2 regions of the Cobetia sp. MC34 genome follow, and region 1 is predicted to be linked to the other one. Evidence: riboswitches for the same ligand, from Rfam matches in the RefSeq annotation. Region 1 holds a riboswitch; the other holds the start of a gene.
What was found. Region 1 has a riboswitch for thiamine pyrophosphate ahead of tenA (thiaminase II). Riboswitches for the same ligand answer to the same signal wherever they lie in the genome.
Positions count from the first base shown of each region.

Region 2: linked by a shared signal. The riboswitch ahead of IZU87_RS09240 (ABC transporter ATP-binding protein) and the one ahead of tenA (thiaminase II) in region 1 are both predicted to bind thiamine pyrophosphate.

Region 1 covers NZ_JADPPY010000011.1:97,616-113,358, forward strand. Annotated here, with positions in the region: gene IZU87_RS08285 (lysophospholipid acyltransferase family protein) at 1-859, shown strand, start outside; gene IZU87_RS08290 (PQQ-dependent sugar dehydrogenase) at 1,059-2,291, shown strand; gene IZU87_RS08295 (TIGR04283 family arsenosugar biosynthesis glycosyltransferase) at 2,822-3,532, shown strand; gene IZU87_RS08300 (TIGR04282 family arsenosugar biosynthesis glycosyltransferase) at 3,525-4,250, shown strand; TPP riboswitch at 4,448-4,574, shown strand; gene tenA (thiaminase II) at 4,721-5,380, shown strand; TPP riboswitch at 5,540-5,680, shown strand; gene thiC (phosphomethylpyrimidine synthase ThiC) at 5,807-7,816, shown strand; gene IZU87_RS08315 (peptidylprolyl isomerase) at 7,944-8,222, opposite strand; gene IZU87_RS08320 (hypothetical protein) at 8,310-8,816, opposite strand; gene IZU87_RS08325 (phasin family protein) at 9,137-9,505, opposite strand; gene IZU87_RS08330 (nuclease-related domain-containing protein) at 9,931-11,226, opposite strand; gene IZU87_RS08335 (GNAT family N-acetyltransferase) at 11,355-12,674, opposite strand; gene IZU87_RS17665 (DUF4190 domain-containing protein) at 12,778-13,167, shown strand; gene pncB (nicotinate phosphoribosyltransferase) at 13,327-14,499, shown strand; gene IZU87_RS08350 (dienelactone hydrolase family protein) at 14,666-15,532, opposite strand; gene IZU87_RS18040 (sensor domain-containing diguanylate cyclase) at 15,628-15,743, opposite strand, start outside.
Region 2 covers NZ_JADPPY010000013.1:67,798-83,540, reverse strand. Annotated here, with positions in the region: gene IZU87_RS09275 (Bax inhibitor-1/YccA family protein) at 1-161, opposite strand, end outside; tRNA gene IZU87_RS09270 (tRNA-Ser) at 416-506, shown strand; tRNA gene IZU87_RS09265 (tRNA-Ser) at 726-816, shown strand; gene IZU87_RS09260 (DEAD/DEAH box helicase) at 1,039-2,250, shown strand; gene IZU87_RS09255 (GGDEF domain-containing protein) at 2,410-3,534, opposite strand; gene IZU87_RS09250 (potassium/proton antiporter) at 3,718-5,427, opposite strand; gene IZU87_RS09245 (phosphotransferase family protein) at 5,565-6,530, opposite strand; TPP riboswitch at 6,708-6,821, shown strand; gene IZU87_RS09240 (ABC transporter ATP-binding protein) at 6,880-7,632, shown strand; gene IZU87_RS09235 (ABC transporter permease) at 7,629-8,396, shown strand; gene IZU87_RS09230 (ABC transporter substrate-binding protein) at 8,568-9,872, shown strand; gene IZU87_RS09225 (MFS transporter) at 10,009-11,277, opposite strand; gene IZU87_RS09220 (alpha/beta fold hydrolase) at 11,274-12,098, opposite strand; gene IZU87_RS09215 (LysR substrate-binding domain-containing protein) at 12,265-13,173, opposite strand; gene IZU87_RS09210 (YeiH family protein) at 13,388-14,440, shown strand; gene IZU87_RS09205 (GrxA family glutaredoxin) at 14,618-14,884, shown strand; gene IZU87_RS09200 (monovalent cation:proton antiporter-2 (CPA2) family protein) at 15,099-15,743, shown strand, end outside.

The DNA.
Region 1 (15,743 bases):
GGTCACGCGCCAGAATCTGGGCCAGGCCTTCCCGCAGCTCGACAGGCAGGCGCGCGCGCGTCTGGCAAGCGACAGCCTCGCGCATTCCACCGCCACCATGCTGGAACTGGGCAAGGTGTGGCTGGGCGATGAAGACGCCGTGCGCGATTCGATTCTCGAGGTCCACGGCCGCAACCTGCTCGACGAGGCCCGCGCCGAGGGGCGCGGCGTCATCGTGCTGGCGCCGCACTTCGGCAACTGGGAAGTGCTCAATTTCTGGCTCTCCAGCCACTTCCCGTTCACCGCCATGTACGAGCCACCCAAGTTCGAGCGCCTCGACCCGATCATCCGCAATGGCCGTGAGCGCATGGGCGCGAGCCTGGTGCCCACCAACTCGCGTGGCGTCGCTGCCTTGCTCAAGGCACTCAAGCGCGCCGAAGCGATCGGCATACTGCCGGATCAGGAGCCGGGCCGTGGCAGCGGCGTCTTCGCCGACTTCTATGGCCGCCCCGCCTATACCGCTACCCTGCTGCCCAAGCTGGTGGCGAGAACCGATGCGCGCGTCGTCACCGGTGTCGCCCAGCGTCTGGAAGATGGCCATGGCTTCGCCATCCACTTCCTCGCCGCGGATGAGGGTGTCTATTGCGAAGAGGAAGTCGCCTCGGCACGCGGGGTGAATGCCTCGGTGGAAGCGGCGATCGCCTTGGCGCCGGCCCAGTATCAGTGGGAATACAAGCGCTGGCGCAAGAGCCCGCAGGAAATGGAGCAACAACCGGGCTGGCAGGAATCCCGCTTCTATGCGCGCACCTACTCCTTCTTCTCGCTCAAGGGCTGGCGCCGCTATTTCAAGCATCGCCGCAAGGCCAGCAAGCGCGGCTGAGGGCAACACTGGCGGATCAAGCCATCAGCTCCCAGACTGAATGCGCATGGCTCAATGACAGGAGGCAAGGATGCCGATCGAGACTCACGCCGCTCACCTCACAAGCGCATCGCCCCGGCGCCCCTCCCTGTCCCGGGCAGTATCGACATGCCTGCCGGCAAGTCTGGTGACAGGCTTGGCGACAAGGTTGGCAACAAGTGTGGCGACACGCCTGGTCGCAAGTGCCGCGGCGGCCTGTCTCGCATTGTCTCTGCCAGCCCAGGCAGAGACAAATGCCGCTTCCTCACTGTCGCTGGTGAGCGCTCAGCAAGTGCCCAGCGATGCCCCTGCGCTCAAGCTGCCTGAGGGCGCCACGCTCGAGCGGCTGGCCTCGCTCGACAGTCCACGCATGCTGCACCTCACTGATGCTGGCGAACTGCTGATCGGCTCGCGGGCCGAGCGTGTCTATCGCGCTCAGCTGACGCCGGACGGCAACCTCTCTGCCGTGAAGACGCTGGTCGAACTGTCGGGCTATCCTCACTCGTTGGTGGTGCGCGTCGACAAGCTCTATGTCGCGACCACCGCCGCCTTGCTGGTCGCCGACTATTCACCCGGCGAGTCTCTCACCCGCGATGACTTTCGTGAGCTGATCGCCCTGCCCGGCGGCGGTGGCCACAACTCGCGCACCTTGAGTCTCGGGCCTGATGGTGGCCTCTATCTAGCGCTGGGCATCCAGGGCAATTGCTCGAATCAATACCTTGCAGGCAGCGAGCAGGGCTACTCCTTCAGTGAACGCCGCGGTGGCGTGCTGCGCCTTGAGGAATCCGGCGATGCGCCGCACTGGCAGCCCTGGGCCAGCGGGCTGCGCAACCCGGTAGGCCTCGCCTGGCAGCCAGGTAGGGAAGGTGAGCCGCGCCTGCTGGCCACCAACAACGGGCCCGACCACTGGGGCTATGAGCAACCTCGCGAGCTGGTGGTTGCTGCCCGCGAAGGCAGCTTCCATGGCATGCCCTGGTATCAGTGGATCGATGGCAACTGGCAGGCGGATGACTGCATCACGAGCGATTCACCGCGCGAGCGTGACGAGATTGCAGCGCCACTGGCCGAGATCCCCGCTCGCAGTGCACCGATGGGAATCGCGGTGGTACCGCCAGAGCACCCATTGGCTGCAGACATGGATGTCGTGGTGGCAGTCCACGGCAGCTGGGGCACGGCGTCCTCCGGCAACGCCGCGGGCGACCCGGCCAGTCGCCGTGAGCCTCGCCTGCTGGGCCTCAAGCTGGCGACGCCAGACACTGAAGCACGCCTGGTGCCGGTACTGACCGGTCTGCAGGACAGCAGCAGCGGTCAGCGCTGGATTCGCCCGCTCGATGTCCTGTTCGGCCCTGATGGCAGCCTGTACTTCACCTCGGATAGTGGCGCGGCTGGCCTCTATCGCCTCACCTTCGATTGATGGCCTGACCTTCAGCAGAACGGGCTTTTGAGAAACGAGGCCCTGGCCCTTAGTCACGCGCTCTCTCCAAGCCCTCTTGTCCAAGCACTCTCTTCAGGCTCTCTTTCCAGGAGCTGCTTGGCAGAGGGCCTATGGTTAGGGCCTATGGACAGGGCCTATAAATAGGGCCGATGAATGCAGCGCTTGCCTGCTAAAGATTCTGAAAACCTGCCTTGCATGCCCCGCCTTCAAATTACAGAAATGTAGTCCTGTGCCCTCGCGTGCACCCAATGGCCAGCTAGGCATTGTGTGGCCATGGAGCGACACTGGGTCGACGCCAAGCGTTTATTGAACGATGACGCGCTGAGAGAGCGTATCTCGCTCGTGCATCCAGCCTACGAACTCCTGCGTATGATCCAACGAATACGCCATCGTCGGAGCCTGCCGCCATGAACCAGCAGCCACCCCCAGCATCACGGACGCCCGCCAACCGGGACTCCCTGTCGAGCACATGCACGCACCTGACGCGCGCTCCCTGGCTGAGCATCGTGATGCCGGTGCATGACGAGGCAGCCGGCATCGTGCAAACCCTGATTGCCCTGAGTCGCCTGCGCGCGGGCGGGGACTGTGAAGTGATCGTGGTGGATGGCGGCTCGACGGATGGCACCCCCACACTGGCCCGACCGCTGTGTGATGACGTGCTGAGCAGTGAGCCGGGCCGGGCACGCCAGATGAATGCCGGCGCCGCGCGTGCACGCGGAGAATGGCTGCTGTTTCTGCATGCCGATACCGACTTGCCCGACAATGCGCTGGCATTGCTCAAGGAGGCCATCACGACGCATCGCCGCAGCGACTGGGGCCGCTTCGATGTCAGCATCAAGGGCGAGTCGCCGTGGTTACCGATGATCGCCGCCATGATGAATCTGCGCTCGCGGCTGACCAGCATCAGCACGGGCGACCAGACCCAGTTCGTGCAGCGCTCGACCTTCGAGGCCATCGGCGGCTTTGCCGACATGCCGCTGATGGAAGATATCTGGCTGAGTGCCCAGCTCAAGCATCTGACCCCGCCAATGAACCTGACGGCGCGCGTCACGACCAGCGGTCGACGCTGGGAGACCCACGGCGTCTGGCGCACCATCGCCAAGATGTGGGGGCTGCGGCTGGCGGCCTGGTGTGGCGTCTCCCCTGCACGTCTGGCACGCCTCTACGGCTATCGCGCCGCGGCGCAGGCCTGTGAGCAGCGCGGTATGCCCCATGCGTGATACGGCGTTGCCTACCTTGCCCACCGCTGATGTCGCGTCAGAGGTGCACCCGACTCTCATCATCTTCGGTCGCCTGCCCATCGCCGGCCACTGCAAGACACGCCTGATCCCCGCACTCGGCCCCGAGGGCGCAGCTCGACTCTATGCGCGGATGCTGAGCCATATCGTTGACCACGCCTGCGCCGCGCGCCTCGGCAAGGTCGTGGTGATGCTGACGCCCGCTGCCGAGCCGTCGAGTCAGGCACCTGAACAGGCGGCTCTGCGGGCAGCGCTGGAAGCCCGGCTGCGAAGCGTTGTCGATGCCTCTGCCGACCTCACCTTCGAGGTACAGCCGCAGGGGGAGCTCGGTGAGCGAATGTCCCGGGCCATGGCCCGACATCTGCCCGAGGGGCCGGTATTGCTGATGGGCTCCGACCTGCCGGCACTGGACAGCCAGCGCCTGCGCGAGGCAGCCCACAGACTGCGCACTCACGACGCGGTGCTGCAGCCCACCGACGATGGCGGCTATGGCTTGATCGGCCTCAAGGCGCCCTGCCCGCAAGCCTTTCTGCTGCCCCGCTGGAGTCATGCCCATGTCTGCCGGGACACCCTGGCGTTGCTGGCACGGGCCGGGAGAACGGCCGCTTGCCTGCCGACCAGCTGGGATGTCGATGAGCCGCGTGACCTTGCGCGCCTGTCGCGCCACCTGCCGGCGCTCATGGCCGACCTTGCCGCTTGAGACTTTCCATGAACCCGCTCACGGCTTTCTACAAACCCGCTTGAGGCTCATCACAAGCCCGTCTGAGGCTCTTTATAAGCCCGCTTGAGGCTCTTCACACGTTCGGCATGCCTCCCAAAGTCGTATGCATTTTTGCTCACACTGCCCTTCTTCTGCGCCGCAGGGCTGTTACACTCGATGCATCGTGACTCATATGTCACAGCTTGACGGGGTGCCGGTAAGACCGGCTGAGATGTCATGCGCAGGCGATGTCCTTGCGTGAATGACGATCCCGCCGAACCTGATCCGGCTAGTACCGGCGTAGGGATCAAGCGCGAAGCGATGCCACTCGATATCGTCACCACTTTCTCACGGTGACTGTCGGCACCTCCCCCGCTTTTCCCCTGCTCCTGTTCCGGTACTGGCCACGCTTGCGCCAGAGACCTGCCGCCACATCACGGGTCGTCAGCACGCTCACCGAGGGATGCGTCATGCCTAGTTTCAACGACCTGACCAGTGCCTGCGCCGAGGAATGGCGTGACTATCTCGAGCACGACTTCGTTCGCCAGCTGGGCGAAGGTCGTCTGCCGGAGGAGTCCTTCCGCCATTACCTGCAGCAGGACTACCTGTTCCTGATCCACTTCGCGCGTGCCTGGGCGCTGGCCGCCTACAAGAGCCGCACCCTCGCGGAGCTGCGTCAGGCCACGGCCAGTCTCGACACCATCCTCAATACCGAGCTCGATCTGCATATCGGCTACTGCAGCGAGTGGGGCATCAGCGAGGATGACCTGAGCGAGCTGCCGGAATCCCGCGCCACCCTGGCCTATACCCGTTACGTGCTCGATTGCGGCCAGCGCGGCGACCTGCTCGATCTGCACGTGGCGCTCGCGCCCTGCCTGATCGGCTACGGCGAGATCGCCGAGTGGCTGCTCGATCAGGACACCACCGAGATCGAGAACAACCCATACGCGGACTGGATCGCGATGTACTCAAGCGATGACTTCAAGGAAGCCGTCGAAGCCGAGCGCGAATGGCTGGATGCACGACTCTCGGAGGTCTCGGAGCGTCGATTGGGTGAACTGGTCGATGTCTTCCGGGACGCCACGCGACTCGAGATCGACTTCTGGCAGATGGGCCTCGATCGCGCTTGAGTCATGACAGACTGACGTCCCGGCGCTCGCCATGAGCCGCTCGGGATGGCGCCATCCCCATGGATGGCACGACTGACAGGCCAACAGAGCCTGGATGCGAGAATGCTCCCCGTGGCAAGCCTGACGCTTCGGGCAACACCCTCTCGCATTGAAATCTGCACACGCTTGACGGGGTGCCGGTGGAACCGGCTGAGATCCTGCATGCATGCTTCGCCGCCCTGACGCGCGAGCTTGCCAGCAAGGGGTCCCGTGGAACCTGAACCGGTTAGGACCGGCGTAGGAATCAAGCTGATGGCCAGCCGCTGCGCGCGGCCGCCTCGCTCCCGGGCCACCTGCTGGCAAGGAGTCGGCGACGACCATCCTCTCCCTGCGCACGGTCTTCCCATGATGACGTCAGCCGTGACGTCGCCCTTTGAGGAGACCTGCATGAGCTCTGCCCCGACGACACAAGACCCGCAAGCCACCAACGCCGCCGAGTCACCTCTCGCCTCGCAGCCTGAGTCTGCCCCCAAGGTACGCGCGCGTGCCGGTCGCAAGGATGGCAGCCGCCACCTCGCCAGCGAAGCACAGGTCGACGCCGCCGCCATCGCGCCGCTGAGCGGCTCGCGCAAGATCTATATCGAAGGCTCCCGCTCGGACATCCGCGTGCCCATGCGCGAGATCGGCTGCTCGCCGACCCAGACCTCCAGCGGCCTGGAAGAGAACCCGCCTATCGTCGTCTACGATACCTCCGGCCCCTATACCGATCCGGCGGTCGAGATCGATATCCGCCGGGGTCTGGCGCCGCTGCGCGAGCAGTGGATCGAGGAGCGCGGTGATACCGAACAGCTCAATCAGCTGAGCAGTGAATATGGCCGCGTGCGCCAGGCCGACCTGCGCCTGTCGTCACTGCGCTTCGAGCTGGACCATCGCCCGCGTCGTGCCCTGCCGGGCAAGAATGTCACCCAGCTGCACTATGCGCGCCAGGGCATCATCACCCCGGAGATGGAATACATCGCGATTCGCGAGAATCAGCGACGTATCGCGCTGCGTGAGGAATATCAGGGCAGCGAATCCGTCGAGAGCATTCTGGGCCATCAGCACCCAGGCCACAGCTTCGGCGCCAACCTGCCCGACGAGATCACCGCCGAATTCGTGCGTGAGGAAGTCGCACGCGGCCGCGCCATCATTCCCGCCAACATCAATCACCCGGAAAGCGAGCCGATGATCATCGGCCGCAACTTCCTGGTGAAGGTCAACGGCAACCTGGGCAACTCGGCGGTCACCTCCTCCATCGAGGAAGAGGTCGACAAGATGACCTGGGCGATCCGCTGGGGTTCCGACACCGTGATGGACCTCTCGACCGGCGCCAACATCCACGAGACCCGTGAATGGATTCTGCGCAATTCTCCCGTGCCCATCGGCACGGTGCCGATCTATCAGGCGCTGGAGAAGGTCGATGGCGTGGCCGAGAACCTCGACTGGGAGATCTTCCGCGACACGCTGATCGAGCAGGCCGAGCAAGGCGTCGACTACTTCACCATCCACGCCGGCGTCCTGCTGCGCTATGTGCCGCTGACCGCCAGCCGCGTGACCGGCATCGTCTCGCGCGGCGGCTCGATCATGGCCAAGTGGTGTCTGGCGCATCACGAGGAAAGCTTCCTCTATCGCCACTTCGAGGACATCTGCGAGATCTGCAAGGCCTACGACATCAGCCTGTCACTGGGCGATGGCCTGCGCCCGGGCTCCGTGGCCGATGCCAATGACGCCGCCCAGTTCGGTGAGCTCGAGACGCTCGGCGAGCTGACGAAGATCGCCTGGCAGCACGATGTCCAGGTCATGATCGAAGGCCCGGGTCACGTGCCGATGCACCTGATCAAGGAAAACATGGACAAGCAGCTCAGCGAGTGTGACGAGGCGCCCTTCTACACCCTCGGCCCGCTGACCACCGACATCGCCCCGGGCTACGACCACATCACCTCCGGCATCGGCGCCGCGATGATCGGCTGGTTCGGCTGCGCCATGCTCTGCTACGTGACCCCCAAGGAGCACCTGGGCCTGCCCAACAAGGACGACGTCAAGACCGGCATCATCACCTACAAGATCGCCGCGCATGCCGCCGATCTGGCCAAGGGCCACCCGGGCGCGCAACGCCGTGACAATGCGCTCTCCAAGGCGCGCTTCGAGTTCCGCTGGGAAGACCAGTTCAATCTGGGCCTGGACCCGGACACCGCGCGCAGCTTCCACGACGAGACGCTGCCCAAGGACTCGGCCAAGGTCGCCCACTTCTGCTCCATGTGCGGGCCGAAGTTCTGCTCGATGAAGATCACCCAGGAAGTGCGTGATTACGCCAATGAGCATGGCCTGACCGGCGATGCCGACAGCGTGATGGCCGGCATGCAGGAGCAGGCCGACAAGTTCAAGCGTGAAGGCAGCCAGCTCTATCAGGAGGTCTAGGCAAGCGCCTGACGCACAGGAAAGCTGACTTTCTAAGCCACAAAAAACGCCCCGACCAGTGATGGTCGGGGCGTTTTCGTCACATCCTGCCAGGGGCTCATGACATCTCATGAGCGTGACAGAAGGCTCACGTGCGGCTGGTGACTTCCAGCAGGTGATAACCGAACTGGGTCTTCACCGGGCCCTGCACGGTGTTGATCGGGGCGCTGAACACGACTTCGTCGAATTCTTTGACCATCATGCCCGGGCCGAAGGCGCCCAGGTCGCCGCCACTGCGGCCGGACGGGCAGGAGGAGTGCTCGCGAGCGGCATCAGCGAAATCGCGGCCGTTCTCGATTTCGGTCTTGAGAGCTGCACACTGTTCTTCGCTGGAAACGAGAATATGACGCGCTGTGGCCTGTGCCATGTCTATCACCTGTCACTGATCGAATAAATGCCGTCGGCAATCACCGGCGGCGTGGCAGGTCATTGTGGCCCAAGGCAGCGCTCGCCGCTAGCGTCCTGCACAGACCCGCCGCTGATACTGGATAGCATCGAGATCATTGCTGCCGAGCAGTGCCGCCGTGGCAGCGTTGCATTCCGCCTCGGCCAAGTCATCGGCAGCGGAGGTTTCCGCCCACTGGATGTTGCCGACACTGGGCCGGTAACTGACCGCGGCATTGCATGCCATGCGCCGCGTACTGTTGTAACGTTGCGAAGGCATAGTCGGAGGGTTGCTGGTCATTTCCCGGCACGTCGAGGCAAACATCTCGCTGGCTGCCTGACTGCAACGGGTATGGGCCATGGCATTCTGGCGCTTTCTGGCACACACCGAGTCATTGAGAACACGCCAATGCAGGGTATCGAAATCGATCACCTGCCCTTGATAGCGGGTCTCGACATGCTCGCGCTGAAGCCCTGCTGTCGTCGTCAGATGCGAGGCGACACCCTCACCGAATTGCCCACTCAAGCCCGAGACCGCATCCATTAACGCTGCCAATGCCGCACTGACAGAATTCATCACACACTCCTTGTGTTGATACCTCCCGGCATATGCCGCCGGGGAGCCTTGCTCGATCATCCATGACCGTCACTTGCGGTGACATGCCCTGATAGCACTGCCTCATGACGAGACTGATAACGCCGACTGACAGCGACAGCGCGCTCCCTGCGACCTTACCCGCACACCGTCATCATTGCCTTAACGCTCAAGGGGATGGTGCCAACGCTTCCCCCTCCAGCAACGAGTAATCAGATTCAGTACTCCAGACACGCGAACGCCCACCCGGAAGACCGGATGGGCGTTGGGGACGCTCGCCTGAGAGCGTCGGCAGCAGTCGCTTACTTGGCGACTTTCTGCATGGCCTCGGAGGCGGACTTGGCGTTGCTTTCTGCCAGTTCCTGACCTTTCTTGGCGTATTCCTGGTTCAGCTCGACCACTTTCTGGGTGTCGTTCTGCAGCTTCTCGCCCAGAGTCTTCACGGTTTCCTGCTGCTCCTTGACGAAGTTCTTCAGACCTTCGCTGTCCTTGATCTCGAGCATGGAACGCGCCTGGGTCAGGGAAGCATCAGCATAGGACTTGGTCAGTTCCATCTGTGCGCCGATCAGCTTCTCGCTGTAATCGATGCTCAGAGCGCTGAACGCACGCAGCGGAGACAGGAACATATCGTCGAACTGCTGAGCGGACTTCTCGAAGTTGGCATTGAACATGTAGGCACCCTCCAGGGTATTGGCATCACGCTGAAATGAACCGGAGCGTTGCTCCGTTCGGTTATCAGGACTGAACCGGGCTGGTGCACCGTAGTGACCGAGCCATCATTATCAAGCCGTCACTATCAAGCCGTCGCGGTCAGATAGTGCTATCGACCAGGTTCCATCCTCGCTGCAACGCAGCATAAGACAGTCTTTGTTGCACTGCAACATCAAAAACATCGCAACGACTGATCTGTACGCCATGGTTGATGCAGTTGCCTGATTACACTGGAGAAAAACAATCAGAAGTCGAAAAGAAAATTGACGCCCTGGGCTCCCGACACGCCCTTCACCACGCCCTGGAACGCCAGACTGGGCCAAAGTGCTGGAACAGAAGCCTGAAGCTGAAAGGCTGAACTTGAGGAGAGCGCCGTGCTGCTGCCTCACTGGCATGAGGCGTCGCGACAGCGTTTGCAGAGCAGACGCCCGCCCAGCGCGCGTGCCTGATCTGCCTGGCGACAGAAGTCGACACTCTGGGTGGAAAGCCACCGCCGACAGCCCTGGCAGCGCGGCAAGCCTTCCTCATCCTGCGACGGGGCGGAAGACGCGCCCTGCTGATTGTCGGCCGCAGCCCCCGGCTGCTCGCCTGCCGCCTGCGGGCTCGCGGGGCCTTCTCGGCTATCCTGATCCAGAGTCTGGTGCCCGGGCTGCCAGTGCGCGGCCTGCAGCCCTCGGCCCCCAAAACCGCACTGCCGTTTCAGGGCAGCCGTAGATGTCACGCCACGCTGGACCGCCAGCGTCGTGTCATCCGACGCCCCTTCCATGTCATCAGACTCTGCCGCCACGGCAGCGCTTTCGCCTGAGGCCCGCGCCAGCTCTTCAGGCGATAGCGGCGGTTGCCATAGATAGGCCAGCGGGGATACCTGAGTGGCAGCGTCGCCCTCCGTCGCGCGCGTGCCGGCGGCCAGGCCCAGCTCCGCCACCCAATCCGTATTGGGGGCCACATGCTGGGTCGCGATGGCGCGCCCCAGCTGGCGCAGGCGGCGCTGATCGAGGCGGTGGGTAAAACTGCGCAGCCGTGTCACGTAAGCGGTCTTGCCGCTCACCTGCAGGCACTGACGCTTGAGGCGCGCGAAGGACAGCAGCGCACGACTGTCCACGATATCTTCCGGCGGCCGACTGACCTGAGCCGCATCAGCCACCACGATGCGATAGCGTAATTGCGGCTGCAGCGTCATCCCCAGGCGCACAGGCAACAACGAGGAGGCCTCCAGCCATTGCACGATGGCGCGGCTACGCTCAGTGATCGTCTGCAAGGGACACGGCGTCACGGCATATGCCATGACGCCATCTTCGCCTGAGGGTGTCTCGCCGCCCTGCGCGACTCGTCCGCCATGGGCCAACAACTCACCGAAGGGAGTGATCGAGAGCGTCAGATCAAAACAGGAAGCATCCAGCACCCAGACCTGCATGAGGCTGTTGATCAGCAGGTGATCGATCTCGATCACGCCCTCTGCCTGCGCCAGGCGCACATCATGCAGCACGACCCAATCATCCCGCGTCCCCAACAAGGCATCCAGCTGGCTTGCCAGTGCACGGCGACGCGCCTGACGGGCACGTATCGCACGCAGGGCCTCCAGCACCTTGTGGCGCTCGGGTGCGGCAAGCGCAGCATCCTGCGCCAGCACCTCGAGCACCAGCAGGTCGTATTCCCGTGAATCGCAGTCCTTGATCAGCATGGGCGCCTCTGGATTAGAGCATTCATATATATAACTCAGTGTAGTGCTCTATTCGCAATCTTTCTTGCCTCTGACTCCGCGGGAGAATCCGCCAGCGGATAGCGGATAGTAGTAACAGAGACTGAGGGTCATCGCTCCTGCGCTGTCTTGGGCGCGGGCTCCCGGTAGGGCAGCATTGCCGTCACCTGCTGACGCGCCTTGCTGATCCAACGTGCCTCCTTCTCGACCGCCTCTGCCACCGCCTCCTGAAGCCCGGGATGCATCAGCCAATGCAGCGACCCGGTGGCATACGCCGCGAAACCGCGACTGATCTTGTGCTCTCCCTGGGTGCCGGGATCGAAGCGCTTGAGCCCTCGCTGCAGGCAGAATTCGAGCCCCTGGTAATAGCAGACCTCGAAGTGCAGACAGTCGGCATGCACTTCGCTGCCCCACCAACGACCATACAGGCAATCACTGCCGATCAGACACAAGGCTGCCGCCACCGGCGCGCCCTGCTCATCTCGCGCCTGCACCAGCAGCAATCGCTCGGGCATGCTGCGCCTGAGCTGCTGGAAGAAATCGAGTGGCAGATAAGGGCGCTGGCCGCGCTCGAGATAGGTCATGCAGTAGCAGCGGTAGAAGGCCTCGATATCGTCAGAGCCAATCCGTGCTCCCTCGAGCCTGGCCAGCGTGAAGCCTTGCTCGGCGACCTTGCGCCGCTCGCGACGGATCTCCTTGCGCCGTTTGGAGCGCAGACTCTCAAGCCAGGTGGCAAAGTCCGGCTCACCGCGTGACTGCCAGTGATATTGCATCCCGGGACGCGAAATCAGCTCCGGAATCGCCGCCTGCCAGTCTTGCCGCTCGTCTGCCGAGACAAACAGCAGATGAAACCCGCTGTGCTCATAACGACGCAGCGCGCTACCCGGCTCAGCCGCGGGTGCGATGCCGGCCTTGAGATGCGGCCACAACCACTCAAGCAAGGCACGCCGGGCTGCGGGCGATGCCAACTGCGACGAGGTGACAAGGCGTGGGCCATCGCTGGGAGTGAACGGCACGGCAGTCAACTGCTTGGGATAATAGCGCCCACCGGCCTGCTCCAGGGCCTCCGCCCACTGCTGGTCGAACACATATTCGCCACGCGAGTGCAGCTTGAGATAGCGCAGCAGCCCCGCCAGCAAGCGGCCGTCGGCGTCTCGCACTACCAGATGGGCAGGATGCCAACCACTGGCGGCGCTGGCCGCACCGCAGCTTTCCAGCGCGCTCAGATAGGCATGCTGCAGAAAGGGATAGTCATCGCCTGCCAGCGCATTCCATTCACTGGCGGTGAGGGCGTCGAGGGAATCCAGCACCTCCAGACGCCAGCCCTGCTTCTGTGCGGCATCTGCGGCGCTCGCAGCCTGCTGCTGGTCTGTCGCCGCCTCTGTCACCGCCTGAGCCGCCTCATCCTCTGCCTGCCATTGCCCTGTCACCGTACTCTCCTCATAGTCTTGCCATGCCCACCGCTGGTGCAGACATGCCGCACATCCCAGGACATGCTAGTGTGTCGTCATGATGCAGGACAACGAGACCCACATGACAGAGACTCCCACGCCGCCGGACGACACGTCCACGAGCGGCTCACAGCCCCAGGGGCACGCTCAAGAGTCCTCGCAAGGGCCCTCTCAAGGCCCCTATGCGCCGACCCCGCCCGCGCAGGACACCCATGCCAGCACGAATCTCATGGCAGTGGCCGCCTTTGCCCTGAGCGTGCTCGGCTGCCTGCTCGCGCCTGCGGCACTCGGCGGCGTCGTGTGTGGTCACATTGCGCGCAGCCAGATCCGCCGCAGTGGCGAAGCCGGTGACAGCTGGGCCCTGGCCGGACTGATTCTTGGCTATCTGCTGATCGCCCTGTCGCTTGCCGGCCTGCTGATGTTCGGCGGCATGATGTTGACCATGTTCGGCATCATGGCCTTCAGCACCTGACCAGCGCCTGGACACTCCGGCTTGAACGTGCAGCGCGCCTGCACGGATAATGCGTCGACATTGCTTCCCCGTGCCAGCGGGGCATGCCTGCCTCTCGCAGCGTCTGCCCTGCCAGCGATTCCGGTTCCCCCGAGCCGCCTTGATACTGAGCGAGCCTCGATGTTGTACTCGATTCTCGATAATGATTTCTACAAGTTCACCATGCAGAACGCCGTGGTGAAACTGTTTCCGTATGCGCGCGCTCGCTACGCCTTCATCAACCGTGGCGAGCATTCGTTCCCGCCGGGGTTCGGCGAGGCCTTGCGCATCGCGGTAGACAACATGGCCGAACTGGCATTGAGCGTGGAAGAGAAATCCTTCCTCGAGCTTCACTGCCCCTTCCTGGACCCGACCTACCGCGACTTCCTGGCGGGCTTCCGCTTCGATCCCTCCGAAATCACCATCACCCAGACCGGTGATGAGCTGGAGGTGCATATCGAAGGCTACTGGTATCGCACCATCCTGTGGGAAGTCCCGCTGATGGCGATGATCAGCGAGCTCTGGTATCAGCTGGGCGGAGATCAACGTGACAGCGATCAGGCCCTGCGCGACAGCACCCTGGCCAAGATCGAGCACTACAAGCGTCTCGGCATCCGCGTGGCGGAATTCGGCACTCGTCGTCGTCACTCCTACGATGTGCACGACAAGGTGGTCGCGGGCCTCAAGGACCACGGCCGCGGCTGCTTCATCGGCACCAGCAACGTGCACATGGCGCAGCGCCACGGCATCAAGCCGATCGGCACGCACGCCCATGAGTGGTTCATGTTTCATGCCGCGCGCTTCGGCTTCAAGATGGCCAACATCCTGGCGCTGGAGAACTGGGTCAAGGTCTATCGCGGTGACCTGGGGATCGCCCTGTCTGACACCTTCACCAGCCAGGCCTTCTTCAAGAGCTTCGACAAGAAGTTCGCCAAGCTGTTTGACGGCGTGCGCCACGACAGTGGTGACCCCATCGACTTCGCCGAGACCACCATCCGTCACTATGAGTCACTGGGCATCGACCCCAAGACCAAGACCATCGTGTTCTCCGATGGTCTGGACACCGACAAGGTCGATCGCATCGTGCGCTACTGCGCCGGGCGTATCGGCATGTCGTTCGGCATCGGCACCAACTTCACCAATGATGTCGGCCCGCAGCCGATGAACATGGTGATCAAGATGACCGAAGCCCGCCCCGAAGGTCAGGAATGGGTGCCGGTGATCAAGCTGTCGGATGTCTCGAGCAAACACACCGGCGACCCCGACATGATTCGTCTGGCGCACCAGGTGCTGTCGCTCAAGGAGCTGGATTGAAGCGCGCGCTCAGCGAACGCTGAACGCCTTGCCATGGCCTCCTGCCAGAGACCTTGAAACAGGCTCATGAAATAGCTTCTAGAAAAAGCCCCACGAAAAAGCCCGCCCGGAAACTTCCCGGGCGGGCTTTTTCATGTCGATCACCTTCAGCACCGGTGACGACGGCTCAGGTCTTGACGGACTTCTTCGGTGTCTTGAAGACCTCATTGAACAGGTTGAGCATGACCTGCCAGGAAGCCGAATCCGCGGCCGCGTCATAGCCCAGCGGCAGATCGTACTTGGCCGCCTTGGCATCCGATTCCGGATTGGTGAAGGCGTGCTTGGCGCCCGGATACTGGATCAACGTGGTGCGCGTCTCGAGTGACTGGAAGGTCGCGACCAGCTTGTCGAGATCCTCCTGCGCCACCAGCGTATCGGCCGCGCCATTCTGGATCACGACCCGGCCGGCAAACGGCTCGGGTTCCTTCACGGCAATCGACGGGCTGCCATGGAAGCTGACGACCGCCTTGAGCGGTGCTCCGGTCAGCGCCATGTTGAGTACCACGGCACCGCCGAAGCAGTAGCCGATCGCCGCCATGCGCTCGCCATCGACTTCCGGGCGTGAGCGCAGCACCGCCAGCGCCGAATTGAAGCTGGATTCGGCCTTGGGCCAGTCACTCATCACTGCAGAGGAGAAGGCGCCGGCCTCCTTGGGGTGCTCGGCCGTGCGCCCACCGCCATACATGTCGACGGCCATGACCACGTAGCCAAGTCCCGCCAATTGTTCGGCGCGCTTGCGGGCGTAGCTGTTCAAGCCCCACCACTCATGTACCAGCAGGATACCGGGACGGCGCCCCTGCGCCTTGGCATCGCGTGCGATCAGGCCTACGTGCTCCTCACCATTGGCCCGATAGGTCACCGTCTCCGTCACCACCTGCGGCCCCTCGAGACGATTGACCAGCGGTGCATCCTCGGCGGCCATGGCCTGTCCGGCGGAAAATACCGACTGTGCAAACAACAGGGTGCCAGCGCACCAGCCACGTAACATTCGCATCGCCTACTCCTTGTATGACGTGATCCACTTGCATGACGCGATCCACAACCCGAGACACCGGCTGCAGGTGTGCCCGATTGATCACCGGTATTGGCTCAATTGTCCTCGCTCAAGGACTGCGATGCCAGCACCACCCGATCGCGACCGCTGCGCTTGGCACTGTAGAGCGCCATATCGGCACGGTGCAGGTAGCCATCCCGGGTCTCCCCCG
Region 2 (15,743 bases), on a different contig from region 1:
ATGTTCATGCGGCCGACGCCCATGCTCATCGCCACGCCAGCGGTCAGCGCGGAGAACAGCAGCGTCATTGCCAGCATCATGTAAGTGTTGCGCAGTACCTTGTGAGTACTGAGCGAGCGGCTCGCGGTATCCTGCGAGACCTGCCAGGAGCTGTTAGCCATGGTGTCTATCCTCAGGTTGCTACGATGGATTCATCGATTTGACCCCAGCATGCCCTCAGGGGTTTGCCTAATCAAGAGACAGAACGATGAAAAGCCCTATTGAGGCAACCATCCGGCGCGTGCAAGGCAACGACATCGTCAGTCTCCGCAGCCATTGTGGCATGTGCGACCTTTCAAGCATCTGAACGACAAGGAAATTTACGCTAAGCCCTTGACCCTGACTGAAAAATCCGTAGTATTTCATCCCGTGAGTCGGAGGGATGGCAGAGCGGTTGAATGCACCGGTCTTGAAAACCGGCGTAGGTTAATAGCCTACCCAGGGTTCGAATCCCTGTCCCTCCACCACCTTGATTCCGAAAGCCCCGTCTACTTCAGGTAGGCGGGGCTTTTTCGTGGCCTGACATATGACCTGATTCATGGTCTGGTGCCAGCAGGCGGCTCCGGCGGCCTCACCCCGGCGCCATCCTGCTGCAAGTGATTGTCCGCGATGGCTTTTCCGAAGATTTTTCTTCGCCTACCCCTTGCTATTCTCATCAGGTTCGGTAGTATTTCGCTCCGTGAGTCGGAGGGATGGCAGAGCGGTTGAATGCACCGGTCTTGAAAACCGGCGTAGGTTAATAGCCTACCCAGGGTTCGAATCCCTGTCCCTCCACCACCTTGAATTCCGAAAGCCCCGTCTACTTCAGGTAGGCGGGGCTTTTTCATTGTTGCCGCGCAGCGCCCATCGCCGCCACTTCGCTACCCGGCCTGAGCAGCGATGGCCAATGATGCGCCGGGCCGTCAGCGGGCTTTCGGCTACAGTGAGCATCACTGCGCCAGACATTCCTTGCCGCAGAATGTGCGCTTGCCCCCCCCCCTTTAGACAAGTCGAGACACCATGCCATTTTCTGCCCTTGGTTTGAGCGATTCCATCGTCAAGGCCGTCACCGAGCAAGGCTACCAGACCCCGACTCCCATCCAGGAGAAGGCGATCCCCGTCGTGCTGGCCGGTGACAACCTGATCGCCGCCGCCCAGACGGGTACCGGCAAGACGGCAAGCTTCGTGCTGCCCATCCTGCAGACCCTGCAGCAGGCGCCCAAGGTACGCGCCAAGCGCGTACATGCCGTCATCCTGACGCCGACGCGGGAGCTGGCGATCCAGGTCGAAGACAACATCCAGCACTACTCCAGGTATCTGGAAGTCAGCTCCATGGCGATGTATGGCGGCGTGGAGATCGAACCACAGCAGCAGCGCCTGATCGAGGGCGTGGACATTCTGGTGGCGACGCCCGGCCGCCTGCTGGACATGCTGACTCGCCGCGCGATCCATCTCGACGAGACACGCACCCTCGTCATCGACGAAGCGGACCGCATGCTCGACATGGGCTTCATCGCCGACATCAACAAGATCGTCGAGAAGCTGCCCAGGGAGCGCCAGAACCTGCTGTTCTCGGCCACGCTCTCGGCCCAGGTGCGCGTGCTCGCCAAGACCGCAGTGACGGACGCCGTCGAGATCATGGTCGCACCGGAGAACGTCACCGCGCCGGATATCAGCCAGTATCTGATCACGGTCGACAAGGAGTTCAAGTCTGCCCTTCTGAGCCATCTGATTCACGAGAAGCAGTGGCAGCAGGCGCTGATCTTCATCGAGACCAAGCGTGGCGCCGCCAAGCTGGTCAGTCAGCTGGAGAAGCGTGACATCACCGCCGAGTCCTTCCACAGCGGTCGCAGCCAGGCAATGCGCGAGCAGCTGCTGGCCAACTTCAAGGCCGGCACCATCAAGTATCTCGTGGCCACCGGCGTTGCCGCGCGGGGCATCGACATCGATGACCTGCAGCGCGTGGTCAACTATGACCTGCCGGACGCCGCCGAGGATTATGTCCACCGCATCGGGCGTACCGGTCGTGCCGGGGCCAGCGGCGAAGCCATCTCGCTGGTCTCGCGTGATGACTTCCGCAACCTGTGCGCCATCGAGCAGCACCTGGGCTATTTCGTGACGCGCGAAGTCGTGGAAGGCTTTGTGCCCAAGCTCGCGGTACCGGCCTCGAACAGCGACTACGCCCCCAAGTCCGCAAACAAGGGCCGTCGTCGCCAGCCCAACCGCCGCTGACTCTTCTCAGGGCAAGCCTGATGACGCCCTGACACACGCACGCCCCCGGAGACATGAATGTCATTCTCCGGGGGCGTGCCGGGTTGTATACCAAGCTTTGTTCGCAAATCTCTATACGCAAACCTCTGTGCACAAAACTCTGCGCGCAGTGAATTGCGCTCAATTGATGGCTGCGATGCCCGGCCCACCCACGGGGCCCAGCTGGGTGTCACTGACGAAGCCATTGCCGCCGTCCTGCTTGGCGCGGAACAGATTGACGTCAGCCTTGGCGATCAGGCCTTCCAGGTCCTTGTCGCCGGACTGACGCTGGGCGACACCGATCGACAGATTGACATCCAGACTGTTGAGGCCGTCATTGATGACGAACGGCAACGCCGAGGCGCCCTTGCACAGGCGCTCTGCCACCTGATCGACGCGCTCGCCATGCAGCCCCGGGCACAACAGCACGAACTCCTCGCCGCCATAGCGCCCGACCAGGTCCTCCCCGCGCAGGATGCTGCGCATGCGCCGCACCAGCTCCTTGAGCACCTGATCGCCGGCCTGGCGACCCCAGGTCTCGTTGATCAGCGCCAGATGGTCGACATCCACCATCATCACGCTCAGCGCCCCGTTATTGATCAACATGCCACGCCCGCTGTCGACCAGCTCGGCGCGACTCAGGGCGCCGGTCAGTGCATCGAAGCGCCCTCCCGTCTCGAAACGCTGCTGCAGGCGCTCCACCGACCAGCCCATCTGCACCAGCACCAGCGTGAAGAAGATGGTCAAGACGCCCAGATTGATGATGCGAAATGCCAGCATCCAGCCGGCGGGCAGCGGATTGGTCGGCCCTTCCAACATCAGGATGATGTAGGCCAGCAGCGGCATGCTCAGGCAGGCGGCGCACAGCATAACGCGCCGCATGAACGACATGCGGATCGAGTAGATGCACAGCAAGGCGCCGAAGTAGAAGTAGTCGAAGCCGGCCTCAGAGCCGAAATAGCGCAACGAGAAGCTGATCTGCGCGCAGGTGCCCAGCGCCATCAGCGTGGCCGCCAGGGCTTCACGGCGAGCACGGTGCAGCTGCAGACAGACCAGATCGACGATCAGCATCGCCAGATTCAGCGCCAGAATGCCCATCTCGCACAGCCACAGCAGCAGGATGGCGTAGAGCAGATGGCAGCTGACCGCCAGCACGTAGACCATGTTGAAGGTGGCATGAAAGGTCTTCTCATCCGCCGTGAGCCCGGGCGGGAATTGCTCGAATCGTCGCAGAAAGCCCGCGAGATGAGGATGTGGGCTGGCCATGTAGTCACCTCCTTGTCGCTGGCCACAATCGGTGGCCAGGCGCTGTCACGGACAAATTGGCCTGACATCAACAGAATACGATATTGATGAGTCCAAACACGACGCCCCCCCCATTACACGCAGTGCAATGGGGGGCGTCGTAGTGTGTGAAGCGCAGGCTCAGGCCCTGACACAGATTCAGGCTCAGTGCAGTCGCAGGCCGACCTTGGTGATGCGATTGCCTTCCACCTCGTTCACCACCCAGTGGATGCCATGCCAGTCGACATCGTCGCCGACCACCGGCACCCCACCGACTCGACGGGTGATGAACTCGGCGATGGTCAGGTGGTGCTCGCCCTGGGAGAGCGTCAAGCCGTAGACATCGGCGATATCCTGCATGTTGGCATCGCCTTCCAGCGTGAAGGTCCCGAAGAAGGCGCGTTGCTCGTGCTGAAGACTCTCGCCATTGAACATGCGGTTGAGACTCGGCACATCACACGAGCGCCCCACCACGCACAACACATCCTGCTGATGCAGACAGGTGCTGCCCTTGGGGTGGATCAGCACCTTGTTGCGGAACAGCGCCCCGACCTTGGCCCCCGACGGGAAGCGCAGCATGCGCAGCGCCACGCCTTCCAGCGCCGTGTTGTCGACGCGATAGACCAGCATTTCGTAGTCATTGACCGGCATGATGCCGAGCAGATTGCGGCGACTGGGCTGTGCGCCCGGCGGCACCACCACCCGCAGCTTGCGCGCCATCGGCGCCAGCGACGAGCCCTGCACCAGCAGCGAGATGATGACCACGAAGAAGGCGACATTGAAGTAGAGACCGGCATTCTCGACCCCGGTGATCACCGGGAAGATCGCCAGCACGATCGGCACCGCCCCTCGCAGCCCGACCCAGCTTATGAACCACAGCTCGCGCCAGCGGAAGCGGAAGAACGGCTTGAGACACAGGATGACCGCCAGCGGGCGCACCACCAGAATCAGCGCCACGCTGAGGATGGCGGCCGGCAGCGCGAACTGCAGCATGGTCGAGGGCGAAACCAAAAGGCCCAGCATCAGGAACAGCACGATCTGCGAGAGATGCGCCAGACCATCATGCACCGGCAGGATGTGCTCCAGATGCCGGCCGGGGTGATTGCCGATCATCAGGCCGCACAGATAGATGGCGAGGAAACCGCTGCCGCCCATCTCGTTGGTGGTGGCGAACAGGCTCAGGCCCAGCGCCAGTGCCAGCAGCGAATAGAGGCCGGGCGCGAGGTCCAGATAGCGCATCAGACGGGCGATCAGCCAGCCGCCGGCGATGCCCATGGCGGCGCCGACACCGAACTGCAGCAGGAAGCTCATGATGCCCGACGCGACACCGGAGAGCTGACCGGTCAGGATCTCGGCCAGCGTGATGGTCAGGAAGATCGCCATCGGGTCGTTGGTGCCGGACTCGATTTCCAGCGTCGCACCGACACGCTCATTGAGGTGAACGCCCTGACCGCCCAGCAGCGAGAAGACCGCCGCGGCATCGGTGGAGCCGACGATGGCCCCGACCAGCAGGCCTTCGATCAGGGTGAGATCAAACAGCCACATGGCCAGAAGGCCCACCAGGCCGCTGGTCATGAAGACCCCGACGGTGGCCAGCACCAGTGCCGGTTTCAGGCCAGCACGAAACGTGGACAGCCGCGTGCGCAGGCCGCCATCGAGCAGGATGAGCGCCAGCGCCAGGTTACCGATCATGTAAGCGGATGAGGCGTCGTCGAACTGGATGCCCAGTACGCCATCTTCACCCGCCAGCATGCCAAGGCCGAGGAACAGCAGTAGCAGCGGCATGCCAAGACGCGCCGAGACGCGGCTGGCCAACACGCTCAAGGCGATCAGCGTGCCTGCCAGCAAGAAATAATAATTCAGGTTCTCTACCACGAGTGCTCCCCCGCCAAGCCCTACATCAGATCTCGAGTGACGTCCATGACGACTCACCCACAGTATTCCATGTTAGCGATGGGGCTGCAGAGAAATTTCACACCTTTCATGTACTTGCAGCGTGCAGCACGCGGATTTCACGCCAGGCTGCGCGGCGAGACCCAGGCAGGGGCTGCCGCAAGCTCAGCATAGGACCGCGGACCGAAGGCCTCCATCGCCCACAACAGCGCACGACACAGCTCACGCTGGCCATCGAGATCGATCATGCGCCCATGGCGCGAATAGCCCTTCATGAAGGCCTGACGCTGCTCCGGCGTTTCCAGCAGCAACTCCACCAGCGCCCAGTCGAACTCGATCGGCGCCCACACCAGCGCTTCCCAATCGCTCCATACCCAGCCAGTGGCGGCGCACAGATATTGATCGGCGCGCATGTCCGGCAGACACCACACCGCGCGAGTCGGTGCCGGGAAGGTGCGCTTGAGCAGCGTGCCAAGCTCCGCGCGACGCGGGTGATGGGCGAGAAAGCGCGTGACGCGGGTATTCCAGTGCAATAACGGCATCGACTGCGCCAGCGGCTGACCGAAGCCCGACACCGTATCCTGATGCAGGCGACCGAGCTGGTCGCCGAGCAGCTCACAGAAGGTGATGCTGAGATCACTCGGCTGCCCGCTGGACCACGGCAGGTGCCAGATGGGCGCGCCATCGAGACGCCCCAGAAAGGTCAGGGGCAGTGGCGGAATCGGCAGACGCGCGGGCAAGGCGCCCGCCAGTCGCGTCAGGCCCTCCGGCGTCGCCCAGCGATCTGCGCCGAAGACCCCGCGCATGGCGCGCCAGAAGGGGTCATGGTCTGGGCCGGTGCGCGCCAGCTTGATGAGGCCGGGCGTGCCGCCACGCTGGCGCCATAGCCAGTTGGCGCTATCCGGCCAGGCGAGTGCCAGCGGTTCGAGCGGTTGGCCCAGATAGGTCGAGAGCCGTCGGGTCAGTGACTCCTCGGGCCAGCCCCTGGGCACGGGACGCGGCTCGCCCACGGCCTCAGCCGTGCTCGGCCGCCGTGGGGGAACGGGATAACTGGAACAGGTCGAGAGATCCGGTGTGTCGGGCATGATGATCTCCTTGGGCTACACGTCTTGTTACAGTAATCCTCAGCATACCCAAGGCGTGGCACATCGGCATAGTCCGTTTCGCACGCCACCTCTGCCCTGCCCACCTGACCCGCCCACCTGACCCGCCCCCTGACCCGCGTCGGACAAGACACCGGCAAGACAGTGACGTTACACTGTCGGCCTGGATGGGGGTGCCCGAGGATGGGCTGAGAGCCGCAGCGATACGTCGCGCGACAACCCCTGGAACCTGATCCGGTTGATACCGGCGGAGGGAATCCCCGACGCGCGCCCTGCACGGCGCGTCACCTGCTTCCTCCTGCCGGCACGCCGCCTGACCACGGAATTGCCTGTGTCGCTGGGACTCACCCTCAACAACGCACGAATCGATTACGCCGGCCACACGCTGTTCCGCGATATCTCCGCGCGTCTGGAAGCCGGTAGCTGGACGGCACTGCTGGGGCGCTCCGGCTGCGGCAAGAGTTCGCTGCTGCGCCTGCTGGCCGGTCTGGAGATGTCAGACCTCCACCAGCTCGACCTCGCCACCGATGACGGACAGCCGCTGACCGACCGCGTGGCCTGGATGGCGCAGCAGGACCTGCTGCTGCCGTGGCGGCGCGTCATCGACAACCTGTGGCTGGGCGATGACCTGCGCCGGCGGCCGCGCAATCGCGAACTTGCCCATGAACTGCTGGCCGCGGTCGGGCTTGAGGGCCGTGAGCAGGCCTGGCCGGACGCCCTCTCCGGCGGTCAGCGCCAGCGCGTCGCCCTCGCCCGCACGCTCTACCAGCAGGCGCCGGTCGTGATGATGGACGAGCCGTTCTCGGCGGTGGATGCCATCACCCGTCTGGAGCTGCACGATCTGGCCAGCCGCCTGCTCAAGGGCCGCACCGTCCTGATGGTGACCCATGACCCGCTGGAGGCATTGCGCCTCGCCGATCAACTGCTGGTGCTGCGCCCGTCGAGCCTCCCGGGCCACGGCGCCGAGCTGGAACGCCTGCCGGGGCTTGGCGCCGCACGCCCGGTGCCGCTGGATGACCCGGCCCTGCCACCGGCGCAGGCGCAACTGATCGCCCGCCTGCGTGATAGCGAGGAGGCCGCATGAAACGTCTGCACGCCATGCGTCACCTCGTCATCAGCGCGCTGCTCCTGCTGGGGCTTTGGCAGCTGATCATTGCCGTCACCGCCGTACCGCCCTACATTCTGCCCACGCCGCAGGCCGTGCTCGAGGTGCTGATCCAGAAGGCGCCGCTGCTGGCCCATCACGCTGGCGTCACCATCAGCGAGATACTGGCCGGGCTGGTGCTGGGCATTCTGCTCGGCCTTGCCACCGCGCTGGCGCTGGCCTTCATTCCCCGCCTGCGCCGCACGCTGCTGCCGATGCTGCTGATCAGCCAGGTGATACCGCTGTTCGCGATCGCGCCGCTACTGGTGCTGTGGCTCGGCTATGACATGCTGTCCAAGGTGGTGATGGCGACGCTGATCATCTACTTCCCGGTCGCCTCCACCGGCTACGACGGCCTGCGTCAGACCCAGCAGGGCTGGCTGGATCTTGCCCATACCCTGGGCGCCAGTCCATGGCGCCGACTGATCCACATCCAGTTGCCCGCCGCGCTGCCGGCACTGGCCTCCGGCATTCGCATGGCCGCGACCGCCGCCCCCATCGGCGCCGTCATCGGGGAATGGGCCGGTGCCAGTCAGGGGCTGGGCTATCTGATGCTCAACGCCAACGCGCGCATGGAGATCGACCTGATGTTCGCCGCCCTGCTGGTGCTGGTCGCCTTCTCCCTGCTGCTCTATTTCTCGCTGGATGCGCTGCTGCGCGCCCTGATGCCCTGGCACCGCGACCGACTGACACGCCTGAGCTGAGGCGTTCAGGGCTCCGGGCAGACACTGCATGACCGCATGACCGCATGACCGCAAGATCGCAAAATCGCGTTACCGAAAGACGCAACGACGCTCGACACAAATTGCATGAGCCTGACGACTGCCGCCCACGAACGGCAGCACCACTACCCTGTGATCACAAGGAACTCCGCCATGTCTCTTTCGTCATCGGCGCCACGGCGCAAAACGCAGCCGACACGCTCACCGCGAGCCTCACTGCTGTCCACCGCCTTCGCCACCCTGCTGACCACGCTGTGTCTGAGCAGCCTGCCAGCCACCGCCATGTCGGCCCACGCCGCCGACGCAGAACCCGCCACCAGCACCCAGTCAGCGCCGGAAATCGTCGCTCAGCAGGCCGAAGTCGGAGTGAACGGCGACTCGGCCGCCTCCGCGCCGGTGGCAAGCCAGGAAGCCGTCGAAGCGACCGCCGGCGCCGCCGAACAGGCGAAGAACGGTGCTGAACCGACCGCGGATGCCTCGCCAGCCGCCAGCGACGAACAGAGCGCTGATGCTGACTCGAAGGACGTTGCCAATGACTCTGCCAAGGACGCTGCTACCGCCGAGCAGCCATTGACGCAGTTCAAGGTCATGCTCGATTGGTACACCAACCCCGGCCACGCCCCACTGGTGCTGGCGCAGGAGCTGGGCCTGTTCAAGAAGCACGGCCTTGATGTCGAGCTGATCGCTCCCGCCGATCCGAGCGTGCCGCCCAAGCTGGCCGCCGCCGAGCGCGTCGACATCGCCATCAGCTATCAGCCGCAGCTGCACCTGCAGATCGATCAGGGCCTGCCGCTGGTGCGTATCGGCACCCTGGTCGCCACGCCGCTGAATGTGGTGGTGGTGCGCGCCGACAGCGACATCCAGTCGATCGCCGACCTCAAGGGCAAGCGGGTCGGCTACTCGGTCGGCGGTGTCGAGGAAGTGCTGCTCTCCACCATGCTGCAGCACAGCGGCCTGACGCTGGATGACATCACGCTGACCAACGTCAACTTCTCGCTGACGCCGTCACTGCTGACGCGCAAGGTCGATGCCGTCACCGGCGCCTTCCGCAACTTCGAGCTGGTCCAGATGGCCCAGGAAGGCGTCAAGGGCCGCGCCTTCTACATCGAGGAAGAAGGCGTGCCGACCTATGACGAGCTGATCTTCGTCGCCAACAGCGACAGCTACGAGCGCAAGCAGGCCCAGTACGCCGGCTTCCTCGCCGCCGTCGGCGAAGCCACTGCCTGGATCATCAACCACCCGGACCAGGGCTGGGAGATGTTCCGCGACTCCGATCCGGCACTGGATACCGAGCTCAACAAGGAAGCCTGGTACGCCACCCTGCCGCGCTTCGCGCTGCGTCCTGCCGCGCTGGATGCCGGCCGCTATCGTGACTTCGAGGACTTCCTGTTCGAGCGCGGCATGATCAAGAAGCGCCAGTCGCTGAGCCATCTGGCCGTCGACGTCAACGCGCCCTGAGGCGTTGAGCGCCCAGAGCTCTTGAAACGCTGAGCACTTGCGCGCCCCATGCAAAACGCCCTGCCGGAGATTCCGACAGGGCGTTTTGGGTTCAGGACCGGCTCGCTCTCGCCGTCTTGTGCCTATTCGACAAGCGCTAGCGGCGTGCCAGGCGACGCGACAGCCACAGGATCTGCAGCGGCTGGATCACCAGCGCGATCATCAGCACCGCGACCAGCAGCGGCATGCCTTCCAGCGCGCCGCTCGGCGTGCTGACCAGCAGCCCGGCACCCACATAACTGCCGGCGGCAGAACTCAGATGCTGCACGGCACTCTGGGTGCTGGTGAAGGCTGCCCGCTCATGGTCGGCGGGAATGAAGCTGTTGAGCGTATTCTGGGTCACACGCCGCGCCGACGAGAACAGCATGTAGGCGCCGAAGCCGATCCAGATCAGCGACGGTCCCGGCGAATGCAGCAGGAAGGCCCAGCCGACCAGCGCCGTCATCAAGCAGGTGATGGTGCCCGGCCAGACACAGCCATAGCGATCACACAGCCGCCCCGTGAGTTGCATGCCGACCAGCGACAGCCCGCCGCCGATCATGTAGAGCCCGCCGAGATCCTCGCGCGGCAGGCCCAGATTGAACAGCAGATAGCTTGCCAGGTTGGGGATCACCAGGAAGTTGCTGAACATCGCCGTGGCGATCAGCGCCAGCCCCAGGCGATGGTCGGGCTGGGCCAGGATGTTCAGGATCGTGGTGCCCTTGCGGCTGCGCTGACGTGTCTCGGGGTTATCGAGATGGCCGCGGATAGGCGGCAGTATCCAGGCCAGCAGCCCGCACACCAGCAGCGCCAACAGCGCCACGGCGCGAAATGGCGCCTGCCAGCCGAAGCCCTGCGACAGCCACAGCGCAAATGGCAGCCCCAGCACCGAGGCCACCGAGAAGGCGCCCATCACCAGGCCCATGGCACGCCCCCGGCGTACCCCCGGCACCACGTCGATCACGATGGCCAGCGCCGTCGCCGCCGCCGGCCCGCCGAACAGGCCGCCCAGCATGCGCGCCGCCAGCAGGGTCTCGAAGTCGGTGGCGAAGCTGGCGATCAGGTGACAGAGCGCCGCGCCGAACAGGAAGCCCAGCACTGCCCAGCGGCGATCGAAGCGATCGGCGTGTCGCGTCCACAGCAGAGTGCCCACCGCGGCGGCCAGCGGATAACTGCCGACGATATAGCCAAGGTGATCCAGCGGAATGCCCAGCGAGGTGGCAAAGTCGGGGCCCAGCGCCATCACCATGGTGAAGCCCATGATGACGGCGAACTGCAGCAGGGTGACCAGCGCCACCACCAGGCGCTCGTGGGTGGTCACCGGCGAGATGACCCGCTCGCTCGCGGCCGGCTGACAATTTTCGGAGTGACGGCTCGGCGTACTCAAGCGAGTGCGACGCGATCAAGGAACGTCACCACCGCCTGCTGGAACTCGCTGGCACGCTCGGCGTGCAGCCAATGGCCGGCCTCCAGCGAGTCATCTTCCAGCGCAGGGAAGTGTTCGCGCATCGTCGCCAGGCCCTCGGCCTGCACGTAGTTGGAGCGCGAGCCCCACAGCAGCAGCGCCGGCAGCTCGACCGGCCCCTGGCCGTGCGGCGCCTCGACGATCTGCGGGTAGCCCGCCGCGATATGGTCCAGCCCGACGCGCCAGCCCATGGCGCCATCGTCGAGACGCACCAGATTGGTGGCGAGGAACTGGCGAATGGCCGGGGTATCGACATGCTGCGCCATCACCGTGTCGGCCTCCTTGCGTGAGGCCGGGCGCGCGTCACGCACCGCCTCGAAGGCGGCAAAGATATCGTCATGCCCGTGGCCATAGACGACCGGCGCGATATCGGCGACCAACAGGCTGCGCAGACGCTCGGGCGCCTCGAGCGCGACCTGCATGGCGACCTTGCCGCCCATCGAGTGGCCCAGCAGGTCACAGCGCTCGATGGCGAGGCGGTCGAGCAGCGCGATGACATCCGCGGCCTGCTCGGGGTAGCTCATGCCGGCCACGTGCGGGCTGCGGCCGTGGTTGCGCAGATCCACCGCGATCACGCGGCGCGTCCGCGACCATGACTTGATATGCGAACGCCAGTTGTCGGCACTGCCGAACAGGCCGTGAAGAATGACCAGCGGCGTCGCGTCCTGCTGGCTCGTTGTCTGTTCCTCGGCGCCATCACGAGCATCGCTCTCGTGGTAATAAAGCTCGACCGTTGTGCTCATCATCATCTCCATGGACGCTAGACAGACCGTTACGCTCCCCGTGGCTCAGGCGCAGTAGCTCAGGCTCAGCGGCGTGGCTCAGCGGCGTGGCTCAGCGGCAGCCGGCTCGCGGGGAGCGCCTATGTTAGCAAACTATCAAGCGCGCGGCGGCTCCGTCCTCGACGGCTCAGCGCGGGCTGGCTTCCAGATAGACCTTGACCGCCTGCCACAGCGGGCTGCGGTAACGCTCCGGGTGCCACAGCATCGAGAAGCGCCGCTTCAGGTTGAGCTGGGGCGTGGCCAGCACCACCAGCTCGCCACGCGCGATCTCGGCCGCCACTGACAGCCGCGACAGACACCCCAGCCCCAGCCCGGCGAACACGGCCTGCTTGATGGCTTCGTGCTGGCCCAGCTCCATGCGCACCTTGAGGCGCTCGATCCGCCCGTGCAGTGCACGCTCGAAGACCGCCCGCGTGCCCGAGCCCCCCTCGCGCAGAATCCAGTCGGCGGTGGCGAGGTCCTCGTCGCTGAGCGCCACGCCACGCACGGCCAGCGGATGGCTCGGCGGCGCCACCACTACCAGCTCATCCTCGCGCCAGGTCTGGCTCATCAGGCGCGGCGCATGACAGTCGCCCTCAATCAGGCCGAGCTCGGCGTCATAGTTGAGCACCGCCTCCACCACCTGATGGGTATTGCGCAGGCGCAGATTGAGCTCGGTGCCCGGATGTTCGCGCATGAAGGCCCCCGCCAGCCCCGGCAACAACCAGGTGCCGATGGTGGCACTGGCGGCGATTTCCAGCTCACCACGCAGGTTGCCATCCACCACGCCGGGCTCACGCGCCTCCAGCTCCAGCGCGTGGGTCTGTTCCAGCAATTGCTCGGCGCGCGCCAACAGGCGGCGACCATTGGCGTTCAGGGCCAGGCGACGGCCGAGACGCTCGAACAGCTGCACCTCGAGATGACGCTCAAGCTCGGATAGCCCCTGACTCGCCGCCGATTGCGACAGGCCGATCTCGCGCGCCGCGGCACTGACGGAGCCGTGGCGGGTCACCGCCACGAACACTTGCAACTGGCGCAGCGTGATGTGGATCTGCATATCGGTTTTTCCGGTATGTAATAAAAGAATAATCGACTAACTGCCGAATAATATTCCCGAATAGACTAATCATCAAACCAGAGACACTAAGCAAGCGACGCAGACTCAAGCGCCCTTGCCGATGACAGCCGTGCACCCCACGCCAGCGCACGACCCATAACAAGACAGGCCATGTTCCGCACGGGATAGGCCACTTTCCTCAAGGAGAATACTCATGGACGCACAGACCCTGACTCCCCCCGCCACTGCCGAGCGCTTGCGCCGCATGTTGCCGGGCCTCGCCCTGTGTGGCGGCCTGACCCTGGTGGGACTGGCACTGCATTCCATTCCGGCGCTGGCCTCCACCGGCATCAGCCCGCTGGTCTTCGCCCTGCTGTGCGGTATCGTGGTCGGCAACCTGCCGATCACCAGCCGTCACGCCGCGGCGCTCTCCCCGGGGCTGCATATCGCGACCAAGAAGCTGCTGCGTCTCGGCATCATCCTGTTCGGCCTCTCCATCACCCTGCAGCAGATTCTCGGCCTGGGCTGGAGCGTCGTCTTCCTCGATGTGCTGGTGATCACCGCGGTGCTGAGCAGCGGCTACTACATCGGCACGCGCTGGCTGGGGCTGGACCGCGACACCGCACTGCTGACCAGTGCCGGTTCCGCCATCTGTGGCGCCGCGGCGGTACTGGCGACCGAATCGATGATCAAGGCACGCCCGGCGGCCACCGCCATGGCCGTCGCCACGGTGGTGCTGTTCGGCTCGCTGGCGATGCTGGTCTACCCGCTGCTCTACCCGCTGAGCGGCATGCATGAAGGCCTGTTCGGCATCTATATCGGTTCCACCATCCACGAGGTCGCTCAGGTCGTGGCCGCCGGTGAAGCGGTCGGCCCGGACGCCTTGGCCAATGCGCTGATCGTCAAGTTGATGCGCGTGATGATGCTGGTACCCTTCCTGCTGCTGTTGCCGAAGCTGTGGGCCATGCGTGCCCGCGCCGAGGGCGATGACCGCGAAACCGGCGGCAGCATGACGATTCCATGGTTCGCGCTGGGGTTCATCGCAATGGCTGGCATCAACAGCACCGGCGCGATCCCGGCGGCAGTGCACTCAAGCCTCTCTACTCTCGGCAGCGTGGCACTGACCATGGCCATGGCGGGCCTGGGCGTCGAGACTCGCATCGATCGTCTGCGCTCACTGGGCATGAAGCCTTTCCTGCTCGCGCTGATCCTGTTCACGCTGTTGATCGTCGGTGGCTTTGGCGCCAACCTGCTGCTGATGGGCTAGTCCACAGCACGGCAGTGATTGATTGCCACAATGACTTTGGTAGTACGGCTCAATTGGCAAACCCGGGCAGGCTCAAGCACAATGGCGGTCATCGATTACTCACCGGCAGTGCCGGCGCCATTTTCTCGGCCCACCCATTACGGGCTGAACGAGAGTCACGAACCTTAGGAGAGTCTCATGCTTGCAGTCATTTTCGGTCGTCCGGGTTGCCCTTTCTGTGTCCGCGCCAAGGACCTCGCGGAAGAGCTCACCGCCAAGCGCGATGATTTCGACTTCCGCTACATCGACATCCATGCCGAAGGCATCAGCAAGGCCGACATGGAAAAGACCATCGGCAAGCCGGTCGAGACCGTGCCGCAGATCTTCGTCGATCAGACCCACATCGGTGGCTTCACCGAGTTCAACCAGTACGTGCAGGACGAAGCTCTGATGCCGCAGGCCTGATCGCCGCCATCAGCCGCTTCACTGCTGAAGCCCTCGCCATTGGCGGGGGCTTTTTTGTGCCTGCATCACCGCCTCCCACCCCTGGTCACGACACTTACTCGCACCACAACGCTGTGCGCAAGGTCGCGTCTTGCGCACCTTGCCGCTTGCGACAAAAGGAGGGGCCAGCGACAATCGCTGCCTTCTCCGCCCGTGTATGCACAAGGACACGCACATGAACATGTTGATGGAAGGCGCCGTGCTGCTGGGGTGCGCGGTGGTTGCCGTGCCACTTTTCCAGCGTCTGGGCCTCGGCTCCATCCTGGGCTATCTGGCCATCGGGGTACTGCTGGGTCCGTCGTTGATCGGCTTCATCTCGGAGCCTGGCGAAGTGCTGCACTTCGCCGAATTCGGGGTCGTCATGCTGCTGTTCATGATCGGACTGGAACTGGAACCCAAGCGCCTGTGGGACATGCGCCTCAAGCTTGCGGGCCTGGGCAGCGCCCAGATGCTGCTGTGCGGCGCCCTGCTCACCCCTGTCGGCCTGTGGCTGGGGCTGGAATTGCCCGCCGCCGTGTTGCTGGGCCTGATTCTGGCGCTGTCCTCGACCGCCTTCGCGCTGCAGGTATTGAGCGAGAATCAGCAGCTGGCGACGCCGCACGGCCAGTCGACCTTCGCCATCCTGCTGTTCCAGGACCTGGCGGTGATCCCGCTGCTGGCCCTGATGCCGCTGTTCGCTGACAACTTCGATGCCTCCACCGGCACCAACTGGATCGGCATCGCCAAGGGCATCGGCATGATCGCGGCGGTCATCATCGTCGGCCGCCTTGTCGTGCCGCGCCTGCTCAAGATGGTCGCGCGCAGCGAGATCCACGAGATC